Regions from separate parts of the Pseudoalteromonas sp. K222D genome, predicted to be linked through region 4. Evidence: predicted binding sites of a transcription regulator. Region 4 holds the regulator's gene; each other region holds the start of a gene.
The links. The regulator sigma-54, encoded in region 4, starts transcription at its own class of promoters, with help from an activator protein. The targets are predictions, from matches to a motif close to GTTGGCACGNNNNTNGNNT.

Region 1: J5X91_RS04335 (EF-hand domain-containing protein) is a predicted target of sigma-54. The motif match lies at 2,834-2,852, and genes of this name have one in related genera.
Region 2: glnA (glutamate--ammonia ligase) is a predicted target of sigma-54. The motif match lies at 2,809-2,827, and genes of this name have one in related genera.
Region 3: J5X91_RS06950 (P-II family nitrogen regulator) is a predicted target of sigma-54. The motif match lies at 1,466-1,484, and genes of this name have one in related genera.

Annotation. Positions count from the first base shown of each region.
Region 1 covers NZ_JAGGDL010000005.1:18,892-23,726, forward strand. The annotation lists gene J5X91_RS04315 (YHYH protein) at 1-10, shown strand, start outside; gene J5X91_RS04320 (hypothetical protein) at 20-550, shown strand; gene J5X91_RS04325 (ATP-binding protein) at 550-2,001, shown strand; gene J5X91_RS04330 (response regulator) at 2,010-2,690, shown strand; gene J5X91_RS04335 (EF-hand domain-containing protein) at 2,900-3,178, shown strand; gene J5X91_RS04340 (hypothetical protein) at 3,191-3,646, shown strand; gene yghU (glutathione-dependent disulfide-bond oxidoreductase) at 3,722-4,561, opposite strand; gene J5X91_RS04350 (rhomboid family intramembrane serine protease) at 4,635-4,835, opposite strand, start outside.
Region 2 covers NZ_JAGGDL010000012.1:26,337-31,171, reverse strand. The annotation lists gene J5X91_RS08205 (MBL fold metallo-hydrolase) at 1-215, shown strand, start outside; gene typA (translational GTPase TypA) at 549-2,372, opposite strand; gene glnA (glutamate--ammonia ligase) at 2,882-4,288, shown strand; gene J5X91_RS08190 (DUF4124 domain-containing protein) at 4,404-4,835, shown strand, end outside.
Region 3 covers NZ_JAGGDL010000009.1:71,661-76,495, forward strand. The annotation lists gene J5X91_RS06945 (diguanylate cyclase) at 82-1,347, shown strand; gene J5X91_RS06950 (P-II family nitrogen regulator) at 1,529-1,867, shown strand; gene J5X91_RS06955 (ammonium transporter) at 1,877-3,106, shown strand; gene mrcB (penicillin-binding protein 1B) at 3,283-4,835, shown strand, end outside.
Region 4 covers NZ_JAGGDL010000004.1:84,269-89,103, forward strand. The annotation lists gene lptB (LPS export ABC transporter ATP-binding protein) at 1-571, shown strand, start outside; gene J5X91_RS03880 (RNA polymerase factor sigma-54) at 641-2,134, shown strand; gene hpf (ribosome hibernation promoting factor) at 2,161-2,448, shown strand; gene ptsN (PTS IIA-like nitrogen regulatory protein PtsN) at 2,453-2,905, shown strand; gene rapZ (RNase adapter RapZ) at 2,927-3,772, shown strand; gene J5X91_RS03900 (HPr family phosphocarrier protein) at 3,816-4,088, shown strand; gene mgtE (magnesium transporter) at 4,236-4,835, shown strand, end outside.

The DNA of each region.
Region 1 (4,835 bases), on a different contig from region 4:
AAGAAGGTAAGGAGTAACTATGCGTTATTTTAAATACGCATTGATCCTAACTACTGCTGTGCTATTGAGCTTTAAGCTCTTTGCGCAGCAGGAAATGATGGATCATAGCCATATGCCTATTGCAGTACCAAACGCTGCACCCACACCGGCACTGAGCCTTAAGTTATTAAAAGATAGTATGTCGGGTTATAACTTAATTCTAGATACACAGCGTTATGATTTATCAGTGCCTCCTGAGGGCGCCATGAACATGCAACAAATGATGAGCGCGACAACAAACGAAAATACCGGTTTTTTACAAGGCCACGCTCATTTATATATTAATGGCGTTAAAATACAGCGAATTTACGGACATGCATTGCATTTACCTGCTAACTTATTTAAAAGTGGTATAAATACCGTATCGGTTACTTTAAATAATCATGGTCACATGTATTGGACCGCTCAGGGCAAAAAAATAGTTGCTACGTTGTATGTTAATGATCAAACCAAAGAGTTTATAACATACCGATTTGAAAGCTTTCCTAGCAAGGTTAAAAATACGCATTAATGAAAATTCATAATAAACTTTTTTTAATACTATTTAGTTTTACCTTTAGTGTTATTGCAGGGATGGTAATACTTATACAGTGGAGTATAGGGCAAGGCGTTATTGATTTTGTTAATGCAAAAGAGATAAAAGCATTAGAACCACTTACGCTACAACTTGCAAAGCAGTATCAAAAAACGCCCTCGTGGGAGTTAGTTATTGGCGGCGACAAAAACTTTAGAATGCTTATAGAATCGCAACTAGAAAACAGCCAGTTTTTATCTAAGTTACCAAAAAGCCCTGATCCAAGAGGGCGAATGATGCGCCGGCCACCACCATCCGAGCATATTGTTTTAGGCGCGCGCCGACCACCTCCTGAAAATATTGCTCATTATGCTTTGCTTGACGAAAATAAACAGCGAATAGTGGGCAGGTATTTAAGTAATTTAAACTATATGACTACAGCCATTACAGTGAATAATAAAGCGGTTGGTTATTTAGCTGTATCCAAAAGAGATAGCTTAGTTGATGGCTACGAACTTGATTTTTTACAGCAGCAAACAAACTACTTATGGTTTATTGCTTTAGCGGCGGTACTGCTTACATTACTGGTTACCTTTTTATTATCTCGGCATTTAGTTAGCCCAGTAAAACAAATAGCTAACGGTATGCACCGCTTAACGCAAGGCAATTACGAGACTAAGCTGACCCTAGATCGAAAAGACGAACTAGGGCAGTTAAGCGAGGATTTTAATACGCTAGCATTTACGCTCGCCAAAGACGAGCAAGTACGTAAACGCTGGCTTGCCAATATTTCTCATGAGCTTAGAACGCCAATGAGCATTTTGCTTGGTGAGCTTGAAGCTATGCTACTTGGCATACGCGAGCCAAATGCAAAAAATATAAACTCGGCCAACGACGAAGCCCTGCATTTAAAGCGCTTAATAGACGATTTGCATATGCTCAATAGCGCAGAGTTAGGGGGCATGCATTACACTATGCAAGCTACTGATATGGCATTGTTATTAAATACTATTGAGCAAAAATATCTGGTTATACTTGAGCAACATAATATAAAGCTTTACCTATTAAATGCTGCAAAAAATATAACCGTTCAAGCAGATAAAACACGCCTTTTACAGTTATTCGATAATATTTTAATGAACGCAGTGCATTACGCACAATGCTCTACTATTTCATTAACGGCGAGTAATATAAGTATTAAAGGGCAAATGTATTTACAGCTTATTATTGAAGATAATGGCGTGGGGGTTGAGCCATCGCATTTATCGCACTTATTTGAGTATTTATACCGAGTAGATAGTTCGCGAAATCGCCAAGAGGGCGGTTCGGGTTTAGGGTTATCTATTTGTCAGCACATAGTTAAAGGTCATAAAGGCGAGATTAAAGCTGAAAAATCTAGTTTAGGCGGTCTTGCTATCATTATTAAATTACCCTTATTTAAAGCTTAGAGGACACTATGCAAGAGCAAATACTGATTGTAGAAGATGAGGTTAAGCTGGCTAACTTAATAAGCGATTTTTTAACAAGCCATCATTACATAACGCATCAAATACATCATGGTAATGAAGTACTACCTTGGCTTGAAATTAACAAGCCTAGTGTGATTTTGCTCGACATAATGCTACCTGGTCAAAGCGGAATTGAATTGTGTAAAGCAATTAGGCAGTTCTCTAATGTGCCTATCATTATGGTGTCGGCAAAGGTAGAGGAGATTGACCGATTACTTGGGCTTGAATTAGGAGCCGATGATTATATTTGTAAGCCTTTTAGTTATGCGGAGCTGGTGGCGCGTGTTAAAGCTATTTTAAGGCGCTTGAATAACGTTGAGCCAAAAACCAATGTTATGCAACTTGATGAAAGCACCTACAGTGTAAAATACAAAGCAGTAAGTATTGAGCTTACCAATGTTGAGTTTCAGTTATTTAAGCCCTTGTTTAACAACCCTAACCGTATTTATTCGCGCGATAGCTTAATGGATACTATGTACGCCGATCAACGTATTGTGAGCCAGCGTACTATTGATAGTCATATAAAAAAATTGCGTAAAAAGCTGGACGAATTAACCAAAACCGACAGCGTTATTCAATCGGTTTATGGTGTTGGTTATCGCTTTGTAAATCCACAGCAGTGTAATTAACAACAAAATGTTTGATTAATTAGCATAATACGATGCGTTAACGTAAGTAATTAATAACCACTTTAGCTTTTTACTCGCATTAGCATTTTGCTATCATTTTAAATTTATGCATTAGCGATATACATTATTTTGACTTCCTCATTATTTGCACATTATTTGCATTTTTACAGCGTAATCTTTTGTTATTAATTAAACAAAAGGTTACGAGCATGAAACACTTATCATCACTTACAATTATTACACTATTGTCGGTTGCTTTTTCAGTAAATGTTGCAGCAAGAGGCAGCGATAGCAAACCACCTAAACCTGATTTTTCAAGCATGGATACCAATGGCGATGGCGTAATTAGCTATGCAGAGTTTAGCGCTAAAAAACCACCACACGGCGAAGACGCACAAACAATTTTTGACGAAATAGATTCAGATGGTAATGGCGAAATTAGTGAGCAAGAAGTAAATGATCATAAACCACCTCGTCGTAAGCGTTGAAAGGATACTGTAATGATTAATAATATTAGCAGTAATTCTGCAAGCCTGGTGCTGCAACAAAGTAGCCAAACCGCAAAGTTAACAACAGCACAAAGTGACTTTGTAAAACAAACACTCGCTGAATTCGATGCCGAAAATTTAACGGCAGAAAACGCGCTAAGTATTCAAGCTGCACTTAAAGAGCAAGGTATAGCGCCAACAAAAGAGTTGGCTGAGCTAATGGACGAGTTGGAGTTTGACGCTAAAAGCATAGGTGATGATGCTCGACCTGAAGGTCAGCGCCCGCCACCACCGCCTAAAAATTCAATTGAGCAAGTAAATACTAAAGATGTAGTTAGTTATTTAGATGAGTTGTTAGCGCAGTATTCAAGCCAGTTAAATGACGAAGATAAAAGTTCTATTTTATCGGCGGTTCAAGAAAAGTTTGCTTTATCACAAGGTGATTCGATACTGAGTGTTAAAGCGTAATTATAAATAAGGCAACACCTAAACTAAAAAATCAGCTATTACAGCTGATTTTTTAGTTTATCAATAACAGCAAGGTTAAAAGTCACTACTACTGTGGCGCTCTGCTAGTTGCTCTTCTTCAGGTCCCCATGTGCGGTTAACGCGACGACCACGTTTTACGCCAGGGCGTTTTGAAACCTGTTTAGCCCAACGTACAACATGAGTGTATGAGGCAACATCTAAAAATTCAGCTGCATCATAAATGTCGCCAAGCACTAAAGAGCCATACCAAGGCCAAATTGCGATATCGGCAATTGAGTACTCATCTCCTGCCATGTATTCGTTTGCACTTAAATGGCGGTTTAGCACGTCAAGCTGGCGCTTGGTTTCCATGGTGAAACGATCAATAGGATATTGCATTTTAGTGGGTGCATAACTATAAAAGTGGCCAAAGCCACCACCTAAGTACGGCGCTGAGCCCATTTGCCAAAATAGCCAGTTACGACATTCAGTTTTAGCTTTTAAATCTTTAGGTATAAGCACATCAAACTTTTCTGCTAGGTATTGCAGTATAGAGCCCGATTCAAAAATACGTGTTGGCGGCGTGGTTGAATGATCCATTAACGCTGGAATTTTTGAATTTGGATTAATATCTACAAAGTCAGAACCAAACTGATCACCATCACCTATGCTGATTAAATATGCGTCGTATTCTGCATCGGTTAAGCCCAGCTCTAACAGCTCTTCAAACATAATAGCGGCTTTTTGACCATTTGGTGTAGCAAGCGAATAAAGCTGAAATGCGTGCTCGCCAATAGGTAAGGTTTTGTCATGAGTTGCGCCGGCGATGGGGCGATTAATACTGGCAAATTTACCGCCACTCTCACTGTCCCATGTCCAAACTTTGGGTGGGGTGTATTGATTTTGATCACTCATAAAAATAACCTCTGTTTAAATGAAATACATATAAAAAAATATATGTATTAATAAATGTGGCCATTAAAATAAATTAAAGGCGAGTTTTTTGACTTTTAAGTTTGTCGGATTTTGCTAATTTATAGCCTAAAAACAATCCGCTCAATGCTCCAAATAAGTGGCTTTCAAACGAAATATGCAAGCGCTGTGGTAGTACACCCCAAACAAATCCGCTGTAAAGTAGGGCAACGACAACAGCAATAACAATGGATTTAAATGAACGTCTAATTACGCC
Region 2 (4,835 bases), on a different contig from region 4:
ATCGATACGTTCATACTACGCCAGAGGATGCCCTTAATGCGGCCACAGAGCTTAATTGCAAAGTAATGATACCATGGGGATATGGCAACTCAAGTTGGCAAATGGGCGATCACAGCAGCCACTCAGCGCTATCGCGCTTACTGCATATGTATAAACAAATGAATGCACCAGTACCGCTGTATATTTTAAATGAAGGCGAAACAATTAAACTTTAACTAATGCACGTAGGTTGGGTTGAGCGCAGCGAAACCCAACGAAAAATACCCTACCAACAAACACTAGTACTTAGCCTTATCGGCTGTTTTAAGCTCACTCTGCGTACAAAAGATCTTTAAGTGAATTATTCACAAAGAGGTTAAGAGGCGCTGCGCTTTTAGAGGAAAAAACTCAATGTAGTGCACAAGTGCACAGCACACCAATTATCGCGGTGGTGGTAATTTCTTTAATCTACCCTCTTTAACCTTTTATTTAGCTAACCCACAAACACAAAAAAGCCGCTGTATTTTGCAATACAGCGGCTTTTAAAATCATTATTCTAAATTAATAGATTATGACTTAGGCGCACGACCCGCACGTTTACGTTCGTTTTCTGTAAGATGACGCTTACGAATACGAATGTTTAGTGGCGTTACTTCAACTAACTCATCTTCATCAATAAACTCAAGCGCTTGCTCAAGTGAATAGTTTAAAGGTGGAGAAAGCGTTTGTGCTTCATCTGTACCAGATGCACGTACGTTAGTTAACTGCTTACCTTTAAGGGCGTTAACTGTAAGGTCGTTATCACGGTTATGAATACCGATAACCATACCTTCGTAAACTTCAACACCGTGGCCGATGAATAAACGGCCGCGCTCTTGTAAGTTAAACAATGCGTTAGTCAGTGCTTTACCTGTAGCATTTGCAATGATTACGCCGTTTTTACGAACACCGATTGAACCGCCTTTATGAGGACCGTAATGATCGAACGTATGGTACATAAGACCAGAACCCGAAGTAAGTGTCATGAAATCAGTTTGGAAACCAATTAAGCCACGGCTTGGGATAATAAAGTCTAAACGCATACGGCCTTTGCCATCTGGAGACATGTTAGTAAGCTCACCTTTACGTAGGCCAACTTGCTCCATTACAGAACCCTGATGCTCTTCTTGACAGTCAATTGTTACTGTTTCAAACGGTTCTTCTAATACACCGTCAACAGTACGCAAAATTACCTCTGGACGAGATACAGCAAGCTCGTAACCTTCACGACGCATATTTTCGATTAAGATACCTAGGTGTAATTCACCACGGCCAGAAACACGGAAGCTATCTGGGCTAGCAGTATCTTCAACGCGAAGTGCTACGTTGTGTACTAGCTCTTTCTCTAAACGCTCACGAATATTACGTGACGTTACAAACTTACCTTCTTTACCACAAAACGGTGAGTTATTTACAGAGAATGTCATTGTTACTGTTGGCTCATCAACACTTAGTGGTGGTAATGCTTCAACGTTAGTAGGACAACAAACAGTATCTGAAATCTTAAGCTCGCCAATACCGGTTACAGTAACAATGTTACCTGCATAACCACGGTCTGTTTCAATACGCTCAAGGCCTAAGTAGCTTTGTACTGTACCAATTTTACCGTTACGTTTAGTACCATCAGCACTAATAATAGTTACTTGTTGGTTTGGAGCAACAGAACCACGCTTGATACGACCAACACCAATTACACCCACGTATGAGTTGTAATCAAGTTGAGAAATCTGCATTTGGAAGTCACCTTCAGGATCTGCATCTGGTGGTGATACTTCGTCAACGATCATTTGGAACATGGCATCCATGTTATCAGATGGCTCGTCTAAATCTAATGTTGCCCAGCCGTTGATTGCTGATGCATAGATTACTTTAAAATCTAACTGCTCGTCAGTGGCGCCTAAGTTATCGAATAAATCAAAGATTTGATCCATAACCCAATCAGGACGTGCACTTGGCTTGTCGATTTTGTTAATTACTACGATTGGCTTTAAACCTTGCGCAAATGCCTTTTGCGTAACAAAACGCGTTTGTGGCATTGGGCCTTCTTGAGCGTCAACAATTAGTAATACTGAGTCAGCCATTGAAAGTACGCGTTCCACTTCACCACCGAAATCGGCGTGTCCTGGAGTATCTACGATATTAATGTGGTAGCCGTTCCATGAAATAGCGGTGTTTTTCGCTAAAATGGTAATACCACGTTCTCTTTCTATATCGTTTGAATCCATCACGCGCTCTTCATTACCGCCGCGTGTTTCTAATGTGCCTGAAAACTCAAGCAGTTTGTCAACCAGTGTAGTTTTACCGTGGTCAACGTGGGCGATAATTGCTATATTTCTTATCTTTTCGATACTCATTAATATTCACTCAGAGAAATTGAATCTCATTGATCCTGCAGGGGCTTACGCACTCACCTGCGTTTTCACGAGATGTCCCAGCATAGGATTTAAAAGGGCGCATATTATCCCTTATAAATGGAATGGATGAAAGTTTATCCAAAATAAATTTGCAAACTTTCTGGTTTTTTTATTTAACCTACTGTTTTAAATTAACTAATTATAAAAATAAAATTTTTAATATTTTTATAAAAACCTCCACTTTAATGACTTTATTGCTATTTTGGTCAGTCTTTTGTATTTACTTTATGTTAGTCTATCACGATTAAATAGCGAGCAACTTTTTACTCTGTAACTGTTGCACTATATTGAAGCATTTACGCACCATAATGGTGCGCATTAGAAACAGCCGTTATTACTTTTGTATTTTTTATGTTTATAAACATTAAGTTACAATAGTGGCACAAAATCAGCTTATAAAACACAAAGCATTTAAGCAGCAATAACAAAACCTTATAGTTGGAGGACACATGTCGCAATCGGTTTTAGATTTTATTAAAGAAAATGACGTTAAGTTCATTGATTTACGCTTTACTGATACCAAAGGTAAAGAGCAGCATATTTCAATTCCTCATCACCAAATTGATGAAGACTTTTTTGAAGATGGTAAAATGTTCGATGGTTCTTCAATTGCTGGCTGGAAAGGCATAAACGAATCAGACATGGTGCTAATGCCTGTTGCTGAATCAGCTAAGCTTGACCCATTCACTGAAGAAGCCACATTAATTATACGTTGTGACGTAGTAGAGCCTTCTACATTACAAGGTTACGAGCGCGATCCTCGCTCTGTAGCAAAGCGTGCTGAAGAGTATATGCGCTCTACAGGTATTGCTGATACGGTTTTATTTGGCCCAGAGCCAGAGTTCTTCGTATTTGATGACGTAAAATATAAAACAGACATGTCTGGCTCTATGTACAAAATCGATTCTAAGCAAGCTGCTTGGAACTCAGATAAAGAATACGCAGACGGCAATACAGGTCATCGCCCTGGCGTTAAAGGCGGTTACTTCCCAGTTGCTCCTGTTGATGACTTTCAAGATTGGCGCTCTGCTACTTGTCTAGTATTAGAAGAAATGGGACAAGTTGTTGAAGCACATCATCACGAAGTAGCAACTGCAGGACAAAACGAAATTGCTACGCGCTTTAATACTATGGTGATTAAAGCCGATGAAATTCAAGAAATGAAATATGTTATTCATAACATGGCTCATTTATACGGCAAAACAGCCACTTTTATGCCTAAACCTATTGTTGGCGATAACGGTTCTGGTATGCATTGTCATCAGTCGTTAGCTAAAGACGGTGTTAACTTATTTGCAGGTGATAAGTACGGCGGTCTTTCTGAAGATGCGCTTTATTACATTGGCGGTATTATTAAACATGCTAAAGCAATTAATGCGTTTGCTAATGCCTCTACTAACTCGTACAAACGTTTAGTACCAGGTTACGAAGCACCAGTAATGCTTGCATACTCTGCACGTAACCGTTCTGCATCGATTCGTATTCCGGTAGTACCATCAGCTAAAGGTCGTCGTATTGAAGTACGCTTCCCTGATGCAACGGCTAACCCGTATCTTGCTTTTGCTGCCATGCTTATGGCTGGCCTTGATGGAATTAAAAATAAAATCCATCCTGGTGATGCAATGGATAAAGATTTATACGACCTACCTGCAGAAGAAGCAGCAGAAATTCCAACCGTTGCCTCTTCATTAGAAGAAGCACTGGCATCTCTTGATGCTGACCGTGAGTTTTTAAATCAAGGTGACGTGTTCTCTAATGATTTAATTGATGCTTACATTAAACTTAAGAGTCAAGAAGTTGAAAGACTTAACATGACAACGCACCCAATTGAGTTTGAAATGTATTACAGCTGTTAATTTTAATTAACAGTTATAAAATATACCTTTAAGCCCGCTTTGCGGGCTTTTTTAATGGTAAATTAGTACTTTCTCCACTAAAGTAAAGTTAATGTTAAAAATGCAGGGTTGCAGAGTGAGTAGCAAGATTTTATTACTACTAATTACTTCATTATTAAGTGTTTGTAGTTACGCTGGTGAAAAAAAAATTTACGCATGGAAAGATAAAAATGGCGTACTGGTGTTTTCAGATACCCCCCATATTGGCGCCAAAGAGATAAAACTCACCAGCCAAGATTTAACCATGCCTGCAACAAATACTGATATATTAAATAATCAAACTAAAGCGCAGCCGGTTGCATTTAGTATTGGTATTGCATCGCCTGAGCATCAGCAAACTATTCGTGAAAACACCGGCTCTGTGTATGTATCTACTCGAATTACCCCCCGCTTTGAAAACGACTTTACAATACAGCTATTTCTTGATGGTAAAGCCTATGGCGCAGCAAGTGATACCTCAACCTTTGCTTTAAGAGATGTAGAGCGTGGTGAGCACACTCTGCAAGTT
Region 3 (4,835 bases), on a different contig from region 4:
AAATCTCATTAAAGGCTTTAAATTTATGATGAACACATGGTTATAAAACAAGTAATCAAATTAGAAGTAAAGAGAAGCCCTATGCAAAGACTGTTGATAGTTGAAGATAGTAAAGTAGTACAACAAGTCCTTCGCCATATATCTGCACAGTATCTTGATGTTGCCATTGATTTTGCTTGGTCTTTATCTGAGTGTAAGGAGTTTGTAAGTAAGCACAGCTATACACTAGCCTTAGTTGATTTAACGCTCCCCGACGCACCAAATGGTGAGGTGGCCAAATATACCTTATTAAAAGGTATTCCTACTGTGGTGCTTACTTCTAAGATGGATGAGTACAAGCGCCTGCAAATGTTAGAATTAGGCGTAATTGATTATGTGATAAAAGATAACCGTGACTCATATAATTACGCTATAAAATTAGTTGCACAGCTGTTGCGTAACCAAGGCTGTAAAGCATTAATAGCCGACGACTCGGTTTTAAGTCGTACTTTAATGAAGCAAATGCTAGAAAAACAATTATTTGCAGTCAGTGAGGCGCACGATGGACGCCAAGCATTAGATATGCTCAAAAACGATGCTGAAATTAAATTACTCATGACAGACTATGCAATGCCAACAATGGATGGTTTTGAATTAGTTAAAGCGGTGAGAAACTTTAGAGGCCGTGATGACTTAGCAATTATTGGGTTATCAGGCGCGAGTAAGCATGGTTTATCGGCGCGATTTATTAAATATGGTGCTAATGATTTTTTAACTAAACCTTTTATGAATGAAGAGTTTCATTGTCGTGTCTTGCAAACCATGGAGCAGTTATCGTTAATTGCAGACATTAAAGAAAGTGCTTTTCGAGATCATCTTACCGGGCTTTATAATCGTCGTTACTTTTATCAGTATGCTGAAAAACTACTCAAAAATAAAAATCAGAAAAATAGCTTAGTGTTACTCGATATAGATTTTTTTAAAGCAATAAACGATGAATTTGGGCATGACGGCGGCGATCAGGCACTTAAACAAGTGAGTAATTTAATCCGTACTTCATTTTCTAACAGTACAGTGGCACGTATTGGCGGTGAAGAGTTTGCAATTATATTAACGCAAGTAGAAGTTGAACAAGCCGAGAAGTGTTTAAATTTATTTATACAAAAGTTCGCAAGTTACGACTTTACTATCAGTGATAAAACCTTATCAATAACAGCAAGTATAGGCCTAGCCGAATTTCAAAATACCAATTTAACCGCTGCTATGCGTGTTGCCGACAGAGCTTTGTATCAAGCTAAGGAGCAAGGGCGCAATTGTGTGGTTTTAAATAGTACTTTGCAGCTAGCAGAGGTTACAGCTATACGTTGAGTTAAATACACACGCACCAATCAAGTATTATATATAAAAAAACGCACCTAATTGGTGCGTTTTTTTGTTTTAAATATAAAATATTTTTATAAGTTATTGTTTTTTATTGCCATATAAAAATGGCATAAAGCTTGGATTGTATTAACTAAGAAAAACAATAACGTGTCCTAAGGGGACTAAAATGAAAATGATTAGTGCAATCATCAAGCCATTTAAATTAGATGAAGTGCGTACAGCACTCGCTGATTTAGGCATAGAAGGGATGACAGTTGTTGATGTAAAAGGCTTTGGTCGACAACGTGGTCATACCGAATTGTATCGTGGGGCTGAATACCAAGTTGATTTTATTCCTAAAATTAAACTCGAAATTGCCACTCGTACTGAAAACTGCCAACGCGTAGTTGACTCAATTACGCAAGTTGCAGGCACCGGAAAAATAGGTGACGGTAAGATTTTTGTGTACGACCTAGATCAAATTGTTCGTATTCGTACGGGCGAACTTGATGAAGATGCACTTTAAGGGGGATTTATGGAAAGTACACTGATAGAACTAAAATTTTCGCTCGACACCTTTTATTTTTTAATTTGTGGCATATTAGTAATGTGGATGGCCGCAGGGTTTGCCATGCTAGAAGCGGGTTTAGTACGCTCAAAAAACACCACAGAAATATTAACTAAAAATATCGCCTTGTATTCAATTGCATGCACCATGTTTTTACTCGTTGGTTACAATATTATGTATGTAGGGAATACCGAGGGAGGCATCATTCCTTCATTTGGTGGCTTAATTGGTACACAAGCCGCTGATGCTGATCACTCTCTAGAATCTGATTTTTTCTTTCAAGTTGTTTTTGTTGCCACGGCTATGTCTATTGTCTCGGGTGCGGTGGCTGAGCGCATGAAGTTGTGGGCATTTTTGGTGTTTACCTTGGTGTTAACTGGGCTTATATATCCTATTGAGGGTTACTGGACTTGGGGCTCTGGATTTTTATCGGCAATGGGTTTTGTTGACTTCGCGGGCTCAGCAATAGTGCATGCAACCGGCGCATCAGCGGCATTAGCTGGCGTATTATTACTGGGTGCACGTAAAGGAAAATATGGTAAAAATGGCGAAATATACCCAATTCCGGGGTCAAACTTGCCTTTGGCAACGTTAGGTACGTTTATTTTATGGATGGGCTGGTTTGGTTTTAACGGCGGCTCGCAGCTACTTATATCAGATGCAGAAAACGCGACTGCTGTAGGAAAGATTTTATTAAACACCAATGCTGCTGCTGCAATGGGGGCTGTTTCAGCACTATTTGTTTGTAAAGCATTATGGGGTAAAGCCGATTTAACTATGGTATTAAATGGCGCGTTAGCTGGGCTGGTTGTGATTACCGCCGATCCGCTTTCACCTTCACCATTGATGGCGTGTTTATTAGGGTTATTAGGCGGCTCATTAGTGGTATTTAGTATTGTTATACTTGATAAGGCAAAAATAGACGACCCAGTTGGCGCTATTTCTGTGCATGGCGTATGTGGAGTACTTGGTATTATGCTAGTACCTGTGACAAACGCCGAGGCAAACTTGGTAACTCAGTTAATAGGCTTGTTGTGTATTATTGGTTTTGTGTTTATTTCTTCGCTGCTGGTGTGGGCAATCTTAAAGCATACTATGGGCATTAGGGTTACCGAAGAAGAAGAGCTAAACGGTATGGATCAACACGATTGTGGCATTGACGCCTACCCAGAATTTGTATCGGTTCGTAGTAATTAAATTTAAGTTATTGTGTGTTGTCCAAAGCGCTACTTAGGTAGCGCTTTTTTATTTCAGGGGAGGTTAACTTTAGTGCTGCTAAGATGGGTTGTTAATTTACCTTATAATGGTGAACTAGTAGGTGACTATGCTAAGCTCACGTCCGTAAAATAAACCTTGGAATAAATTACATTTAAATGGCTGATAACAAAAAAACACCGACAGGTAAAACCCCCACAAAGCGCAGCGCTAAACCCTCTAAAAGTACACCGCGTAACGGCGCTAAAAAAAGTACAAAAAACAAATCATCAGTTGCTCAGCGATCTTTACTCAATAAACTATGGTCTATTTTTTGGAAACTTAGTTTAGCGACATTTATTGCTATGGCGCTTTATTTTATTTACCTCGATGCAAAAATAACTCGTCAATTTGAAGGTAATAAATGGCAGCTTCCTGCGCAAGTTTATGCACGCTCGATGGCGTTTTACCCCGGGCAGTTCTTATCAAGCCAAGAGGTTATTTGGGAGTTAGAGCGGCTAAACTACTCAGCCGTTAATAGGTTAAGTCGTACAGGGCAATATGTTAAAACTGCCAACAGCATTAAAATATATCGTCGCGATTTTGAATTTTATGACGCGCTAGAACAGGCGCATATAATTGAACTGCGTTTTGCAGGGCAAAAAGTGGCTAGTATTAAAGACAAGTTTGGTCGGCGTTTAAACAACGCTAGGCTGGAGCCGGTGCAAATAGCGCGTATAGGTAACGACTCTAAACAAGACCGTGAATTTGTACCGCTGGATAAATTTCCGGCAATGCTAAAAGACACGCTTTTAGTGGTTGAAGATCGTAATTTTTATCAGCACCACGGCGTATCGGTATTTTCTATTTTACGTGCGTTGTATAGTAATATTCGTGCTGGGCGAACAGTTCAGGGCGGCAGTACGCTAACGCAACAACTGGCTAAAAATATTTACTTAACCCGAGAGCGCTCACTTACACGAAAAATAAACGAAGCGTTTATTGCGCTTATTTTAGATTACCGTTATTCAAAAGATCAAATACTTGAAGCGTATTTAAATGAAGTATATTTAGGGCAGTCTTATAACCAAGGTGTACATGGTATGGGCTTGGCTGCTGAATTTTACTTTTCTAAACCAGTAGATGAGCTAGAGTACGATCAAATAGCGCTGCTGGTGGCTATGGTAAAAGGGCCGTCTTATTACAATCCACGTCGTTACGAAGAGCGCACAATGGAACGTCGTGACTTAGTGCTGCGCTTAATGGTTGAAGACAAACTTTTGAGTACTAATGAATACCGCGCTGCATTAAAACGTCCTTTGAATATAGCGCCAATGAAAGCCAGTTTACAAAAATCGTACCCAGGTTATTTAGAACTAGTAAATCGTGAACTCAAGCAGTTATTGCCCGATCAAAATGTGTTAGATGCCGGTGTTCGTGTGTTTACCTATTTTGACTTACAAAAACAAACGGCAATGGAAGAGTCGATTCAGGCAAGTTTGCCTTATTTAGAAAAACGCCCTAATACTCGCGCGCTTGAAGCGGCGATGATCTCAGTTAACGTAGAAAAAGGTGGCGTATCGGCATTAGTTTCTGGGCGCGATGTGCGTTATTCAGGCTTTAACCGAGTACTTGATACCAAACGTAATATTGGCTCATTAGTTAAGCCTGCGGTGTATTTAAGCGCGCTGCAGTTACCACATTATAACCTAGCCACTTTACTTGACGACTC
Region 4 (4,835 bases):
AGTTCCTAGTGACAAAGGCAAAATATTAATTGATGATAACGATATTACCCTACTTCCTATGCACAGCCGTGCTCGTTTAGGTATTGGTTATTTACCACAAGAATCGTCTATTTTTAGAAAGCTCACTGTGTATCAAAATTTAATGGCTATTTTAGAAACGCGTAAGCAACTAAACAAACAAGCCAGAGAAGAAACCCTAAATAGCTTGCTGGACGAATTTAGCCTGCAACATATTCGCGACAGCTTAGGCATGGCGTTATCTGGTGGTGAACGCCGCCGCGTAGAAATAGCACGTGCTTTAGCTGCAGATCCTAAATTTATATTACTTGATGAGCCCTTTGCTGGCGTGGATCCTATTTCAGTACTCGATATTAAAAAAATTATAGAACACCTTAAAAACCGTGGTATTGGCGTGCTAATTACCGACCACAATGTAAGGGAAACCCTTGATGTTTGCGAAAAAGCCTACATTGTTTCTCATGGTGAGCTAATTGCATCTGGTACTCCTGAATTTGTATTAAACGATAAAACAGTACGTGATGTTTATTTAGGCGAGCAGTTCAAACTGTAATATTTATGTTATTACTATAAGCATCTGCTAAGATTAATCATATCAATTTATAAGGATTGTTAGAGATAAATGAGGCAATCATTACAGCTGCGCATGGGCCAGCAACTTACAATGACTCCGCAACTGCAACAGGCTATTCGCTTATTGCAGCTTAGTACCTTGGATCTCCAGCAAGAAATACAAGAAGCACTTGATAGCAACCCGCTACTAGAAGTTGATGAGCAAGATTACACGGAAGAATCAGCTGGTAAAAACGAGCAAAAAGCAGATGATATTACTGTTAGTGCCTCTGCCGATGACACCCCGAGCGAGTATGAGCAAGATAGCGGTGAAGCACTAAACAAAGACACCATAAGCGACGATATGGCCATGGATGTATCATGGGATGAATATATGAGCGCAGCGCCTGCCTCTTCATCGGGGCCAATGCCTGAAGATGAATCTATTTATCAAGGTGCATCAGCCGAAACTCTGCATGAGTACTTAATGTGGCAATTACAGCTCACTCCTTTTAGTCCTATAGACGAAGCTATTGCCATAGCTATTGTTGAAGCCGTAGATGACTCTGGTATTTTAACTATCAGTTGCGAAGACCTTTTAGCAAGCTTTAATCAAGAAAGTGATGACGAACACGAAGTAGAACTAGATGAAATAGAAGCAGTGCTAAAGCGCATTCAATTATTTGATCCTGTTGGTATTGCAGCTCGCAGCTTACAAGAATGCTTATGTATTCAATTAAACCAATTTGATAAAGACACCCCTTATATTAACGAAACAAAAATGGTGTTAACTGATCATATCGATTTACTCGCTGCTCGCGACTATCGTACGTTAATGAAAAAAACTAAGCTCAAAGAAGAAGAGCTTAAAGAAATAATGACACTTATTCATACGCTTAATCCTAAGCCTGCGGATACTATTGTCAGAGAAGAATCTGAATACGTTATACCTGACGTATCTGTTAAAAAAATAAAAGGCCGCTGGGTGGTAGAGCTAAACCCAGATAGCATGCCAAAAATACGTGTTAACAGCCAATATGCTGCTATGTCTCGTACGGTAAAGTCCAGTGGTGACAGCCAATTTATTCGCTCGCACTTACAAGAAGCTAAATGGTTTATTAAAAGCCTAGAAAGTAGAAACGAAACACTCCTAAAAGTAACTAATTGTATTGTTAAGCAACAACAAGCGTTTTTTGAACATGGCCCAGAAGCCATGAAACCTATGGTTTTAAACGATGTTGCCGAAATAGTTGAAATGCACGAGTCGACTATTTCACGGGTCACTACACAAAAATTCATGCACACTCCACGTGGCATTTTTGAGCTTAAGTACTTTTTTTCAAGCCATGTAAGCACCGAAAATGGTGGCGAATGTTCATCAACTGCTATACGTGCCTTGATTAAAAAGTTGATAGCTGCAGAAAACTTAGCCAAACCATTGAGTGATAGCAAGATTGCAGATATATTGGCTGAGCAAGGAATTAAAGTAGCTAGACGGACAATTGCAAAATATCGCGAATCTCTGGCTATTCCCCCGTCGAATCAACGTAAAAGCTTGATTTAAGACGTACAACAAAGAGGAAAATGCTGATGCAACTAAACTTAACTGGTCGTCATGTAGACATTACAGACTCATTAAGAGACTATGTAAATAATAAATTTGCAAAGCTGCAAAGACACTCAGATCACATAACTAATGTGCATGTTATTCTCGATGTAGAAAAATTAAGTCAAAAAGCTGAAGCAACAATTTTTGTAAGTGGCGCTGAGCTATTTGCATCGACCGAACACCAAGATATGTACGCTGCCATTGACTCGTTGATTGACAAACTCGATCGTCAAGTAATTAAACACAAAGAGAAGTTTGCTCGACACTAACACTATGAAATTAAGCTCACTTATATGCCAGGACTGCAGCAAAGCTGTGGTCCTTTTTAATAGTAAAAAAAGAATTTTAGAATTCATCAGTGAACTCGCGCATAAAAAAATGCCGTATTTACCCCAGCAAGATATTCTCACTGCTTTATTGGCAAGAGAAAAGCTAGGCAGTACCGGTATTGGCCGAGGAATAGCAATTCCACATGGCCGTATGAGCGGGGCGCAGGAACCTCTTGCCTTAATTTTAATAAGCGAAACCGCTATTAATTTTGATGCAATTGATAATCGTCCAGTTGATATTTTTGTTGCACTTATAGTGCCCGATGGCGATAACCAGCAGCACTTGAAAACACTAGCCACAATAGCTGATAAACTAAACGATAAAGAGTTTTGTAAGCAATTGCGTGCGGCAAAGTCTGATGAAGCATTATACCAAGTTATTTTGGATCAATCCTAGTTACTAATAAAGGGGTGGTAAATGGAATTAATTATTATAAGTGGCCGATCGGGTTCTGGTAAATCGGTTGCTTTACGTGTTGTAGAAGATTTAGGTTACTATTGTGTAGATAATATTCCGGTAAATTTACTGCCTTCATTAGTGCGCAGTGTCTCTGATAACTACGATAAAATAGCCGTTAGTATAGATGTGCGTAACCTGCCTAAAGATCAGCAGCAATTTAACGATATTCTTGAGTACTTGCCCGACTTTGCTAAACCAACGTTATTTTATTTAGATAGTGACGATCAAACATTAATCCGCCGTTATTCAGAAACGCGTCGTTTGCACCCGCTTTCGATTGATTCGCTACCGCTAGATTTAGCAATACAAAAAGAAAAAGAATTACTCGATGTACTCGTAACGCGGGCTGATCATGTCATTGATACAACCGATTTAAGTGTGCATCAACTTGCTGAATCTATGCGTGAAACCATACTCGGTAAAAAAGACAAACAGCTTATCATTACCTTTGAGTCGTTTGGCTTTAAGCATGGTATTCCCAAAGGTGCTGATTATGTTTTTGATGCGCGTTTTTTACCAAACCCACACTGGGAACCTGAGCTAAAGCCCTTAACTGGGTTAGATCAACCCGTTAAAGATTATTTAGCTAGTCATAGTATTGTGCAAAAGTTCACTTGGCAAATTCAAACCTTTGTACAGACGTGGTTACCACACCTAGAGCGTAATAACCGTAGTTACTTAACGATTGCTATTGGCTGTACCGGTGGTCAGCATCGCTCAGTTTATTTAGCGCAAACAATTGGTGAAAGCTTTGCTATGTCTCACCCTAATGTAAAAATTCGCCATCGCGAGCAAGAAAAATAATTCAATTTAAACAATCATCTGTTCAGCTTAAGTAGAGTATCTTATGCGCTTAGAAAATACGTTTTTAATAAAAAATAAACTTGGTCTGCATGCTAGAGCCGCTACCGTATTAGCACAATTAGCGGTACAATTTGACGCATCTATTACCTTATTTCAGGATGAAAAAGAAGCCGCTGGCGATAGCGTACTGGCTTTAATGCTACTTGAAAGCAGCCAAGGTAAAGAAGTAAAAGTAGTGTGCGAAGGACCCGATGCTGAGCATGCATTACATGCCGTTGGCCAATTAATAGCACAGCGCTTTAACGAACAAGAATAGCAGACACTTTATTTAAACCAAGTTATCGAGCTAAAATATAGGCTTAGTAAAACCTTAAGCTAGTTTGGCTAAAAAAAGTAAGATAAACTGAACGAAGTTAATGATTAACTTCTTCCCTAACGTTATAAAAGTAAATTAAGGACGCCAATGCCCGAAACTTTCGAACAAGACTACCCACTACAACAATTACAACAAGTGACCAAGTCACTCAATAGTGGTCAGTTTGTTCAAGTTAGGCGCATGCTGGCAAAAACAGCTCCTTGTGATACCGCCCTTTTACTAGAATCATCACCGCACAAAGTTCGTCGCCTGCTCTGGCAATTAGTTGATCCAGATGTACAAGGTGATGTTCTTGAAGAACTCTCTGAAGATGTACGTTTAGGCATTATTGCCCAAATGGAACCTAAGCACATTGCTGCTGCCACTGAAGACATGGGCCACGATGACTTAGGTGAAGTACTGCGAAGCCTGCCTGACACGGTTTATAAAGACGTGGTTAGCGCCATGGACATTCAAGATAGAGAACGTGCTACGCAAGCACTCTCCTATCAGGAACGCTCTGCTGGCGCGCTGATGAACACAGATACAGTAACCATTCGCCCTGATGTAACCCTAGATGTGGTACTGCGTTACATTCGTCTGCGCGGCGAACTCCCTGAGGGTACCGACGACCTTTACGTTGTCGATAAGCATAACTGTTTTTTAGGCGCTTTATCGTTAAGTACCTTACTAACCAATTCGCCCGAA